DNA from 3 places in the Pseudomonas sp. LBUM1669 genome. Region 2 is predicted to be linked to each of the others. Evidence: predicted binding sites of a transcription regulator. Region 2 holds the regulator's gene; each other region holds the start of a gene.

What was found. Region 2 encodes sigma-54, which starts transcription at its own class of promoters, with help from an activator protein. Its sites were predicted from a motif close to ANTGGCATNNANNTTGCTNT; they were not measured.
Positions count from the first base shown of each region.
Region 1: the regulator sigma-54 is predicted to act here: its motif matches at 1,706-1,725, upstream of glnK (P-II family nitrogen regulator).
Region 3: the regulator sigma-54 is predicted to act here: its motif matches at 2,159-2,178, upstream of ACA051_RS10465 (CmpA/NrtA family ABC transporter substrate-binding protein).

Region 1 is NZ_CP166784.1:6,157,331-6,161,593, reverse strand. Features, by position in the region: gene ACA051_RS28725 (HigA family addiction module antitoxin) at 3-266, shown strand; gene ACA051_RS28720 (BRO-N domain-containing protein) at 271-792, opposite strand; gene ACA051_RS28715 (accessory factor UbiK family protein) at 1,253-1,513, opposite strand; gene glnK (P-II family nitrogen regulator) at 1,931-2,269, shown strand; gene ACA051_RS28705 (ammonium transporter) at 2,307-3,644, shown strand; gene ACA051_RS28700 (secondary thiamine-phosphate synthase enzyme YjbQ) at 3,858-4,263, shown strand, end outside.
Region 2 is NZ_CP166784.1:1,009,201-1,013,463, reverse strand. Features, by position in the region: gene lptB (LPS export ABC transporter ATP-binding protein) at 1-593, shown strand, start outside; gene ACA051_RS04460 (RNA polymerase factor sigma-54) at 778-2,271, shown strand; gene hpf (ribosome hibernation-promoting factor, HPF/YfiA family) at 2,346-2,654, shown strand; gene ptsN (PTS IIA-like nitrogen regulatory protein PtsN) at 2,667-3,131, shown strand; gene rapZ (RNase adapter RapZ) at 3,134-3,991, shown strand; gene ACA051_RS04440 (HPr family phosphocarrier protein) at 4,007-4,263, shown strand, end outside.
Region 3 is NZ_CP166784.1:2,246,451-2,250,713, forward strand. Features, by position in the region: gene ACA051_RS10460 (ANTAR domain-containing response regulator) at 237-812, opposite strand; gene ACA051_RS10465 (CmpA/NrtA family ABC transporter substrate-binding protein) at 828-2,039, opposite strand; gene ACA051_RS10470 (quinone-dependent dihydroorotate dehydrogenase) at 2,271-3,290, shown strand; gene rmf (ribosome modulation factor) at 3,574-3,789, opposite strand.

The DNA.
Region 1 (4,263 bases), 1.3 Mb from region 2:
AAATGCACCGGATTGGAATGCGGCCGATTCATCCTGGTGAAATTCTCAGCGAGGAGTTTTTGACACCACTTGGCATTACAACAGCGGCTTTGGCTCGTTCGCTGAGCGAGCCTGAGGCCGAAGTGAGCGACGTTCTGAGACGGCAGAGGGATGTCAGTGTTGGTCTGGCGAAGAAGCTATCCATGCTTTTGAATACCACGCCCGAATTCTGGTTGAATCTGCAATCGAGCTACGATCATCGCAGCGCCGAAATCGAGCGTGGATGAGCGCTTAAAGCGAATGCAGCGCTCGCGAAGCTTTTTTCCACCATGGCACGTTGACCGGGCGCTGCGTCTGCTCTCCGCTCGGCAACAGTTGCGGAACATCCTGCAACCGAATCCATGGCTGATTATTCCAGTGCAGCAAACTCAATGACATCTCCGGCCAGTTCAACAGACTCAGGACCGGGCGTTCGCTTGACGTCGGTTGTTGGGCATCTCTGAGCGCTGGCACTACGTCGTGGGTCAGCCACTCACGCAGGCCTCGGTATTCGGGGCAGTAGTGGTAGACGAGCAGGGCGTAGACGCCGGATTCGCTGATTAGCAGGGTGTTATCGAGGGTGCCGTGGATAACGACTCGCGCGGATTGATGTTGATCGGGATCGAGTTTTCGGACGGCGCGTTCGTCGAGGAATAGGCGAAGCAGACGGCCGAGGTCTCGGGCGCTGAACCAAGGCTGGTTTTCGATCAAAAGCGCGTGAAGGTGGAGTTTGTGGCGGGTGAAGACGTGGGGGATTAGATAGTTTTCATTCATGGTGCAGCTCCCGGATGCGAATTAAGGAAACTGCCTCTGATCGTCGCCAAACGAAAAGGGTGGCAGCTATGCGCGGGTTGGCGAACCGGTGCATCCGGAAACCGGCAGACCCGAAGGTCTCCCACGCACAGCCGCCATAATTCGAGATGGGAATAATTCCCTGATTCGAACGTGGTCGCGATGCGTTTAGATGCTATCCAGGTCGCCAAACCCAGTGCTGAAATATTCAGCTGGGGATGAGCTTAGGAACCTGGGCTTCGCGGCGCTATCGGACGGCGGTGGTGATCTTTGTAGGACGTTGCCGAGATGGTGGCGGGGCGACAGATCAGGAGATTGCGGCCTTCGGCAGGTCCTACAAGGGTGGTCTATCCAGTGTGGGATGGCTGGAGGACCGAGGTGACCTTATTCGCGAGCAAGCCCGCTCCCACAGGGGATCGCATTTCATCGGGGATGTGCGGTGTTACTCGGCAGGCGGATTGAGCTTCGCTTCCAGCTCCGCAACTTTCGCCTCAAGACTCTCCAGCCGTGCCCGAGTCCGTGCGAGCACAACCATCTGACTATCAAACTCTTCACGACTCACCAGATCAAGCTTGCTGAAGCCGCTCTGCAGCAGCGCCTTGAACTGGCTTTCAATTTCGCTTTTCGGCAACGGGGTTTCGCCGCTGAAGAGGCGCGAAGCGGTGCCGGTCAGGGCGTCGAGGAAGTCTTTGGGTGCGAGCATGGGAAATGTCCTGTCAACAATGGCGGGCAGTGTATCACGCAGTGTCTATAGTCAATTCCGACAGCAGGGATGCACGCTTTTCGCGCATGGGGACGGACGGCCGCGCACTGTTGTTGTGCGTATCCGTCGGGCCGATTGAGGGAAGCGGCTGTCGGCAGCGGTCAAGGGGTTGAATTCAGTGGGTTTTGGCGAGATGGCAAGCTTTCTGCTTAGTCAGTAGTAACCCATGCACTGATGCAGTCGCTGTGACGAATGCAGTGCGCCAAGCGGAACGGGGAGTTGTTTCGTGAGGAGCGGTTAGCTGGCGTCGGACGGGCAGGTAAGGCCGACGATGCGTTACAAAGCCAGGCACTGCGCTTAGACTTGAGCCGGGTTTGTTTTCCTGGGGCAAGTCCACCAATTCGGGAGAGAGTTTTCATGAAGCTAGTCACTGCCATCATCAAGCCGTTCAAACTGGACGACGTGCGCGAATCGCTGTCCGAGATCGGCGTGCAGGGCATTACCGTTACTGAAGTCAAAGGCTTCGGTCGGCAGAAGGGTCACACCGAGCTGTATCGCGGCGCGGAATACGTGGTCGATTTCCTGCCCAAGGTGAAGATCGATGTCGCCATTGACGACAAGGATCTGGACCGGGTTATCGAGGCGATAACCAAGGCCGCCAACACCGGCAAGATCGGTGACGGCAAGATCTTCGTGGTCAATCTGGAACAGGCGATTCGCATCCGTACCGGCGAAACCGATACCGACGCGATTTAAACGCCGCCACAAACCCAACGCCCCAGGAGAAAACAATATGACTCTGCGTAAATTCGCAGGGCTAGGAGCCCTGTTGTCCCTCGTAATGCCCAGCCTGGCTATGGCGGCAGACGAAGTGGCGGCCCCAGTCCTCAACTCCGGCGATACCGCCTGGATGATGACCTCGACAGCCCTCGTGCTGTTCATGACCATTCCCGGCCTCGCCCTGTTCTACGGCGGCATGGTTCGCTCCAAAAACATTCTTTCCGTGATGATGCAGTGCTTCGCCATTACCGGTCTGATCAGCATTCTGTGGGTCATTTATGGCTACAGCATCGCGTTCGACACCACCGGCATGGAGCAGGGCGTCGTCAACTTCAACTCGTTCTTCGGTGGCATGGGCAAGGCATTCCTCGCCGGTGTCACGCCTTCGAGCCTGACCGGTCCTGCGGCGCTGTTCCCTGAGGCGGTGTTCATCACCTTCCAGATGACCTTCGCCATCATCACCCCTGCGCTGATCGTCGGTGCCTTCGCCGAGCGGATGAAGTTCTCCGCCATGCTGATCTTTATGGGCGTGTGGTTCACCCTGGTTTATGCACCGATTGCGCACATGGTCTGGTCCGGCAACGGCGGCCTGATGTGGGATTGGGGTGTGCTCGACTTCGCGGGCGGCACCGTGGTGCACATCAACGCCGGTGTGGCCGGTCTGGTTGCGTGCATCGTGCTCGGCAAGCGTAAAGGCTTCCCGACCACTCCGATGGCCCCGCACAACCTCGGTTACACCTTGATGGGCGCCGCCATGCTGTGGGTAGGCTGGTTCGGTTTCAACGCCGGTTCCGCTGCTGCAGCCAACGGCACCGCCGGTATGGCGATGCTGGTGACCCAGATCGCAACCGCCGCCGCGGCACTGGGCTGGATGTTCGCCGAGTGGATCACTCACGGCAAACCAAGTGCACTGGGTATCGCTTCGGGTGTTGTGGCCGGTCTGGTTGCCATCACCCCGGCCGCTGGCACCGTGGGCCCGATGGGCGCTCTGGTCATCGGCCTGGCGGCGGGCGTGGTGTGCTTCTTCTGCGCGACCACCCTGAAACGCAAACTCGGTTATGACGATTCCCTGGACGCCTTCGGTGTACACGGCATCGGCGGTATCCTCGGTGCGATCCTGACCGGTGTGTTCGCCGCACCGTCCCTGGGTGGTTTCGGCACCGTCACCGACATCGCCGCTCAAGTCTGGATTCAGTGCAAAGGCGTGGGCTTCACGGTGATCTACACCGCGATCGTCACCTACATCATTCTCAAGGTTCTGGACGCTGTCATGGGGCTGCGTATCACCGAAGAAGAAGAAGCTGTCGGCATCGACCTGGCTCTCCACAACGAACGCGGCTACAACTTGTAATACGCGCATAAAAAACTTGCCCGGCTTGCCGGGCATTTTTTTGTCTGGCGTTTGTCAGTGAAGGGACTGCTGATAGGTTTTTTCGTACACGTTTAGTGGCGTTTACGACGGGCGTTTTTCTGCGGCCAATGGCTTACATGATTGAAGGAATATTAGGGCCTTTGTTTTTTCCCTGAGCGCGCTAGAATGCGCCCCGAACGTGCGGAGAACTGTATGTGGCAACAAACTCTGATTACCCTGCGGGCACGGCCCCGGGGCTTTCATCTGGTAACGGACGAGTTACTCGCCGGCCTGCCTGAACTCAAGGCGTGCCGGGTCGGTCTGTTGCATTTGTGGCTGCAGCATACCTCGGCGTCGTTGACCATCAACGAGAACGCCGATCCGGCGGTACGTCGCGACTTCGAACGATTTTTCAATCGTCTGATCCCACAAGGAACAGACGGCTATGAGCATAACGACGAAGGCCTGGACGACCTCCCGGCGCACTTCAAGGCCAGCGTGCTTGGCTGTCAGCTCAGTTTGCCGATTTCGGCAGGCCGACTGGCGCTAGGGACCTGGCAAGGTGTTTATCTGGGCGAGCACCGTGATTTTGGCGGTGCCCGTAAAGTCCTTGCCACCG
Region 2 (4,263 bases):
GTTTCTACATGATAGTTGGCCTGGTACAGGCCGATCAGGGTCGCGTACTGATCGACGATCTAGACGTCAGCCACCAGCCGATGCACGGTCGTGCAAAGGCCGGTATCGGCTATCTTCCGCAAGAAGCGTCGATCTTCCGCAAACTGTCGGTGGCCGATAACATCATGGCCATCCTCGAGACCCGCAAGGAACTCGACAAGGCAGAGCGTCGCAAGGAGCTGGAAAGCCTGCTGCAGGAATTCCACATCAGCCACATCCGCGACAACCTCGGCATGAGCCTGTCCGGCGGTGAGCGTCGTCGGGTGGAAATCGCCCGGGCACTGGCCACCAACCCGAAATTCATCCTCCTCGACGAACCATTCGCCGGTGTGGACCCGATTTCGGTGGGCGACATCAAACAGATCATCTACCACCTCAAGGCCAAAGGCATTGGCGTGCTGATCACTGACCACAACGTCCGTGAAACCCTGGATATCTGCGAAACCGCCTACATCGTCAACGATGGCCAGTTGATCGCCGAGGGTGACTCCGCCACCATCCTGGCCAACGAACTGGTCAAGGAAGTGTATCTGGGCCATGAATTCCGCCTTTAAGCGCTAAGGTGTCTGGCTGATTGTCCGAGCGCTTGTCTCGATAAAAAATCAATACTTTTTTATTGTTACAGCGCTCTAGGCAAACGCTGCAGTTTCGGGCATATAATTTGCTTATGTTTGGCGCTCCGGCGCCCTGTAGTGGATGGCGCATGTGCGCCGGCGAATAAGGTGTTAAGCCCCTGCCATGAAACCATCGCTAGTCTTGAGAATGGGCCAGCAGCTGACGATGACACCGCAGCTGCAACAGGCTATCCGCCTGCTCCAATTGTCGACCCTGGACCTGCAACAGGAAATCCAGGAGGCCCTGGAGTCCAATCCGATGCTCGAACGCCAGGAAGAAGGCGACGACTTCGATAACGCCGACCCTTTGGCCGACAAAGCCGAACAGCTCCCCAACGCCGACATTTCGGAACCCTCCTACCAGGAAACCGCCCCGACGGTGGATAACCTCGAGGAAGGCGACTGGAACGAGCGCATTCCCAACGAGCTGCCCGTCGATACCGCGTGGGAAGACGTCTACCAGACCAGCGCCAGCAGCCTGCCGAGCAACGATGACGACGAGTGGGATTTCACCACCCGCACATCGGCCGGTGAAAGCCTGCAAAGCCATTTGTTGTGGCAACTGAACCTTGCACCGATGTCCGACACCGATCGCCTGATCGCCGTGACCCTGATCGACTGCATCAACAATCAGGGCTACCTGGACGAAACCCTTGAGGAAATTCTCGAGGCCTTCGATCCGGAACTGGACATCGAACTGGACGAAATCGAAGCCGTCCTGCACCGCATCCAGCAATTCGAACCGGCCGGCATTGGCGCCCGCAACCTGAGTGAATGCCTGCTGCTGCAACTGCGCCAACTGCCAGCCAAGACCCCCTGGCTGGCCGAAGCGAAACGCCTGGTCACCGACTACATCGACCTGCTCGGCAGTCGCGACTACAGCCAGCTGATGCGCCGCATGAAGCTCAAGGAAGATGAACTGCGCCAGGTCATCGAGCTGGTGCAGAGCCTCAACCCGCGTCCGGGCTCGCAGATCGAGTCCAGTGAAGCCGAATACGTTGTCCCTGACGTCATCGTGCGCAAGGACAACGAGCGCTGGCTGGTCGAGCTGAACCAGGAATCGGTGCCACGGCTGCGGGTCAACGCCCAATACGCCGGGTTTGTGCGCCGCGCCGACACCAGCGCCGACAACACCTTCATGCGCAATCAGTTGCAAGAAGCTCGCTGGTTCATCAAAAGCCTGCAAAGCCGCAACGAAACCCTGATGAAAGTGGCCACCCAGATTGTCGAGCATCAGCGCGGCTTCCTGGAGTACGGCGACGAAGCGATGAAACCGCTGGTTCTGCATGATATTGCCGAGGCGGTGGGCATGCACGAGTCGACGATTTCACGAGTGACCACGCAGAAATTCATGCATACCCCACGGGGCATATATGAACTGAAATACTTTTTTTCCAGCCATGTCAGCACCTCCGAAGGCGGCGAATGCTCGTCCACAGCGATCCGCGCGATCATCAAAAAACTGGTTGCCGCGGAAAATCAGAAAAAGCCGTTGAGTGACAGCAAGATCGCTGGTTTACTGGAGGCACAAGGCATTCAGGTGGCTCGCCGCACCGTCGCCAAGTACCGCGAATCCCTCGGGATCGCGCCTTCGAGCGAACGCAAGCGGTTGATGTAGAGCCACGCCACAGCGTTCCAGTGGTAGATCATCTGATCTACCGCTTTATGCACTGGCAACGAAGGAGAAGCTGTATGCAAGTCAACATCAGTGGACACCAACTGGAAGTGACCGAACCTCTTCGCACCTACATCGGCGAAAAACTCGAACGATTAGAGAGGCATTTCGACAAGATCACCAACGTGCAGGTCACGATGACGGTCGAAAAGCTCAAGCAGAAAATCGAAGCCACGCTGCATATTCCCGGCAATGAAGTGGTCGCCAACGCGGAGCATACCGATATGTACGCGGCGATCGACGCACTGACCGACAAGCTGGATAAACAACTCAAAAAGCATAAGGAAAAGACCCAAAGCCTCCTTCAGGGCGCTACCGGTCGTTAACACTCCCAACCCATGATCCGACTTGAAAGCATCCTGACCCCCGGCCGTTCCCTCGTGAACGTGCCGGGCGGCAGCAAAAAGAAAGCCCTCGAGCAAATTGCCAACCTGATCGCCCGGGAAGTGCCGGATCTGGAAATGCAAGATGTCTTTGAGGCTCTGATTGCGCGTGAAAAACTCGGTTCGACCGGTTTTGGCAACGGCATCGCCATTCCCCACTGCCGCCTGAAGGGTTGCACCTCGCCCATCAGTGCCCTGATGCACCTCGACGCACCCATTGATTTCGACGCCATCGACGGCGCCCCGGTTGACCTGCTGTTTGTTCTGCTGGTCCCGGAAGCAGCTACCGATGCGCACCTGGAACTGCTCCGCCAGATCGCCAGCATGCTTGATCGCAAGGAAGTACGCGAAAAACTGCGTAGCGCCCCGAGCAACGAAGCCTTGTATCAGGTTGTCCTGGACGAGCAAAACGGTCACTAATCATGCGTTTGATCATTGTCAGTGGCCGTTCCGGCTCAGGTAAAAGTACCGCACTCGATGTTCTCGAGGACAACGGCTACTACTGCATCGACAACCTGCCCGCCGGATTGCTGCCGGAACTGGCCGAGCGCGCACTTATTCATACCGAGCTGGCACAACCCCTGGTCGCGGTATCCATCGATGCACGCAACCTGCCGAGCCACCTTTCGCGGTTTCCGGAATTGCTCGAAGAAGTCCGCAGCCGGCATATCAAGTGTGATGTGTTGTACCTGGACGCCGACGAAGAAACCCTGCTCAAACGCTTCTCGGAAACCCGCCGCCGCCACCCACTGAGTACTGCCCACCGTTCGTTGGCGGAGGCAATTCAGGACGAAACCAGTTTGCTGGGGCCGATCGCCGATCTGGCGGACCTCAAAGTCAACACCACCAACCTGAACCTGTATCAACTACGCGATACCATCAAGTTGCGCCTGTTGAACCAGCCAGATAGCGGCACTGCGTTCCTGGTGGAATCTTTCGGATTCAAGCGTGGCATGCCGGTGGATGCGGATCTGGTGTTCGACGTGCGCTGCCTGCCCAACCCTTACTGGAAGCCGGAATTGCGCGATCAGTCCGGGCTTGATCAACCGGTGGCCGAGTACCTGGCGGCACAACCGGACGTCGAAGAGATGTTCCAGGACATTTCCACTTACCTGCTCAAGTGGTTGCCGCGCTTTGCCGCCAGCAACCGCGCTTATGTCACCATTGCCATTGGCTGCACCGGCGGGCATCACCGCTCCGTCTACCTGACCGAACGTCTGGGCCAGGTCCTGCAACAATCCCTGAAGAACGTCCAGGTTCGCCACCGCGACCTCAGCTAAAGGATTCACATCGCGATGCCTGCTCTGGAAATCGAAATCATCAACAAGCTGGGCCTGCATGCCCGCGCTTCGGCAAAATTCGTTGGCGTTGCCGGTGAGTTCAAGGATTGCACGATCCGGGTCGGACGTACTCCCGACTCCTTGGTCGACGGAAAAAGCATCATGGCCATGATGATGCTCGCCGCCGGCAAGGGAACAAAAATCCACCTCAGTACCGAAGGTGAACAGGCTGACGAGGCCTTGCAGGCATTGGTGGAGTTGATCAACGACTA
Region 3 (4,263 bases), 1.2 Mb from region 2:
TTCGCCATGGGCAAATGAGGTGAGCGACGTCTTTGTCGTAGGTGGGGCAACCGCCGTTGGTTACCTGTAGCGATTACTTAGCGAGATCTGTGCCAACAGGTGAAACCGAGTTGCGGCCATTCGCGGGCAAGCCTCGCTCCTACGGGTTTTGTGGTGAGTTCAGAGGGTGTGGGCGACACAAGACCCATAGGAGCGAGGCTTGCCCGCGAAGGCGTCTTCACAGGCTCCGCAAGGCTTCAGCCAAGCAATTCGCTCATGGCAATAATCTGCTCCGCCACCTGAATCAGCTTCTGCTGCCGGCTCATGGCCTGGCGGCGCATGAGGGTGTAGGCCTCTTCCTCATTACAGTCCTTCATCTTCATCAACAGCCCCTTGGCCAGCTCGATGCGCTTGCGCTCGGCCAGTTGCTGGTCGCGGGCATTGAGCTGGGCGCGCAGGGCCTGGTCGCTTTCAAAGCGGGCCATGGCGACATCGAGAATCGGCTGCAAGCGTTGTGCGTGAATGCCTTCGACGATGTAGGCACTGACCCCGGACTTGATCGCCTGGCGCATCACATCGGGGTCATGTTCGTCGGTAAACATCACAATCGGCCGCGGTTGGTCGCGGCTCACGAGCACCACTTGCTCCATCACATCGCGGCTCGGTGACTCGGTATCGATCAGGATCACGTCCGGACGCACCGTTTCGACGCGCGCGGGCAGGTCGATGGTCAGGCCGGATTCGTCGATCACCTCGAACCCGGCTTCGGTCAGGGCCGCTTTCAGGCGACCGACTTTCTTCGCGGTGTCGTTGATCAGCAGGATACGCAACATATTCGCAGTCTCCTGTCAGCGGCTGGCGAGAAGGGGGGAGTTGTCGCTCATGGCGTGCAGCTTGAAACTGCGGGCATAGCCGGTCGGGTCGGAGCCGTCCCAGATTTTGCCGTCGATCAATTGGCTGCTGCGCATGTCCTCACCCTCGGCGGCAACACCGACTGCGCTGGCGGCCTCACGGTACAAGTCTAGTTGCTGGACCTGACGGGCCACGCCGAGGTAGTCCGGATCGTCGCGCAACAAGCCCCAGCGGCGAAACTGGGTCATGAACCACATGCCGTCGGACAAGTACGGCACGTTGACTTCGCCGCCCGCATGGAAACGCAGCGCATGCGGGTCCTGCCAGCGATTGCCGAGGCCATCGGCGTAGTCGCCGAGCAAGCGCGGTTCGATGCAATCGAGCGGTGCATCGAGGTATTCGGGCGCGCTCAACAGCTTCGCGGTGCTGCGGCGGTTTTCGCTGCTGTCTTCGATGAAGCGGCTGGCTTCGAGGATCGCCATCACCAACGCCCGGGCGGTGTTGGGGTACTGCTCGACAAAAGCGCGGGTGCAGCCGAGAACTTTTTCCGGGTGATCGGGCCAGATGGTCTGGGTCGTTGCCAGGGTGAATCCCAGATTTTGCTGAACCGCGCTGGCGGACCACGGTTCACCGACGCAGAAGCCGTCGATACGGCCGGCTTGCAGGTGCGCGACCATCTGTGGCGGTGGCACCACCACGCTGTCGACGTCCTGCAACGGATGAATGCCCTGACTCGCGAGCCAGTAATACAGCCACATGGCGTGGGTGCCTGTCGGAAATGTCTGGGCGAAGGTCAGTTTTGGGCGACTTTGGTGCACGTGCCGGTCCAGTGCTTCAGGACTGGTCACCCCCAAGGCCTGCAAGCCGTGAGAAAGATTGATGCTCTGGCCGTTCTGGTTCAGGCCCATGAGCACCGCCATGTCGGTCGGCGCTACGCCGCCGATGCCCAGGTGCACGGCGTAGATCAGGCCGTACAGGCTGTGCGCGGCGTCGAGTTCGCCGCTGACCAGTTTGTCCCGCAGGTTGGCCCAGGACGACTGGCGGTTGAGGTTCAGGGTCAGGCCATAAGGTTGGGCGAAGCCCTGCGTGGCCGCGACTACTACCGAGGCGCAGTCACTCAGGGCCATGAAGCCGAGGTTGATTTCAGTCTTTTCCGGGGCATCGCTGCCATTGACCCAGGCCAGTGGGCCCGCTGTGGTTTCATTCATGGCTAAACACCTTCCAAAAAAAAGCGCCGTACCGGGCTGCTTGCCGTGGCAAGGCCAGGTGACGACGCCTTTGTCTTTCGACTCATCCCGCCGTTGGCATGAGTGCTGATGTCAGTGATGGTGCAAGGCATATGCCATTGCCCGCTGATTTTGTTGCGCGCCTCGCTTGAAACACCGATGCCCGGCTATAATCGCCGCCTCATTTCGCCGCCATTCGAGTCAAAACCGCCCATGTACACCCTGGCCCGTCAGCTGTTGTTCAAACTTTCCCCGGAAACCTCCCACGATTTGTCCCTGGACCTGATCGGCGCGGGCGGGCGTTTGGGCCTCAACGGTTTGCTGTGCAAGGCGCCGGCGAAAATGCCGGTGAACGTCATGGGTCTGGAATTTCCGAACCCGGTAGGGTTGGCGGCCGGTCTGGACAAGAACGGCGCGGCCATCGACGGGTTTGCGCAGTTGGGTTTCGGCTTTGTCGAAATCGGCACCATCACCCCGCGTCCGCAGCCGGGCAACCCCAAGCCACGGATTTTCCGCCTTCCGGAAGCCGAGGCGATCATCAACCGCATGGGGTTCAACAACCTCGGCGTCGATCACCTTCTAGCTCGCGTGGCGGCGGCCAAGTACAAAGGCGTGCTGGGCATCAACATCGGCAAGAACTTCGATACGCCGGTTGAGCGCGCGGTCGACGATTACCTGATCTGCCTGGACAAGGTGTACGCCCACGCCAGCTACGTGACGGTCAACGTCAGCTCGCCGAACACCCCGGGCCTGCGCAGCCTGCAATTTGGCGATTCGCTCAAGCAATTGCTGGCTGATCTGGCGACCCGTCGCGCGGAACTGGCCTTGCGCCACGGCAAACATGTACCGCTGGCGATCAAGATCGCGCCGGACATGACCGACGAAGAAACCGCACAGGTCGCGCAGGCGCTGATCGAAACCGGGATGGACGCGGTGATCGCCACCAACACCACCTTGAGCCGCGTCGGCGTTGAAGGCATGGAACATGGTGACGAGGCGGGCGGTCTGTCCGGCGCACCGGTTCGCGAGAAGAGCACTCACACCGTGAAGGTACTGGCGGCGGAACTGGCCGGGCGCTTGCCGATCATCGCTGTGGGCGGCATTACCGAAGGCAAGCACGCGGCTGAGAAAATCGCTGCGGGTGCCAGCCTGGTGCAGCTCTATTCCGGCTTCATCTATAAAGGCCCGGCGCTGGTTCGCGAGTCCGTCGACGCCATCGCCGCCCTGCGCTGAACCCTCTGCGAGCGGGCTTTTGTGGCGAGGGAGCTTGCTCCCGCTCGGCTGCGAAGCAGTCGTGTTTTTCCTGACAAACAATGTTGAGTGTTTGGAGGCTGCTTCGCAGCCCAGCGGGAGCAAGCTCCCTCGCCACAAGATCGATTTCACTCGCGAAAGGTTTTTGCAGGCATAAAAAAGGGCTCCTCGAAGGAGCCCCTGGGCCGAAGCCCGCCGCCCGGATGGGGCGTGCGTGGTAAGTCGTTACGTAATCAGATTGTCGTGTCGGAGTGTGTGCCCTGTGTTAGCCGACGGCGTGAAGTTCGTTGAGTCTGTGGATTCCCGCAGTGCCGGTCATACCGTCCCAGTTGTCGCCGCGTCCTTCTCGCCAGCCGTTAATCCAGGCTTGGCGTACCGACGGTAGAGTAAATGGGCAAAGCTCACGGGATTTGCCACCAACGCCATATTGATATCCGCGCAAAAATGCTCTTTCCAACGGATCACGCTTAAGTCTTCTCATAGGGTGTTGCCCTCACTTGTTGACTGTATTTATCGCGTCGACCTCAATTGAGGTCTGGCAGAAAAATTCCTGCCGTTGGGGCTCGCTGCCGGCGTCGCGAGCCAAGGTGTTGACGTCGTTGCGGCGTCAACCTGTATGGAGTTCTAACCAATGCGTCACATCGAGGGAATGATCGTTTTGTCATAAGAACGTAACCGTAAAGATGCTAAGGCCATAAGTAACACGATGTTTGTCCCGTGTTTATTGGTCAAAGCCCTGTATGATCGGGCCCCCGCAGGATGATAGGTTTAATCCTTTAGTGAGAATGGCTCCTGTTGAGCAGGAGGACTATTCGACGAAGGGTCGGCTTATGACATTTTGTTGCATCAACATTTTTATCTGCCTGTGCATCTAAGCTCTTCTAATCTGAGCAGCACAGGTGGGACGGCACACCTTCGTGCCACGCGGGCGCTCTTTTAGAAAAGCGCCTGATTG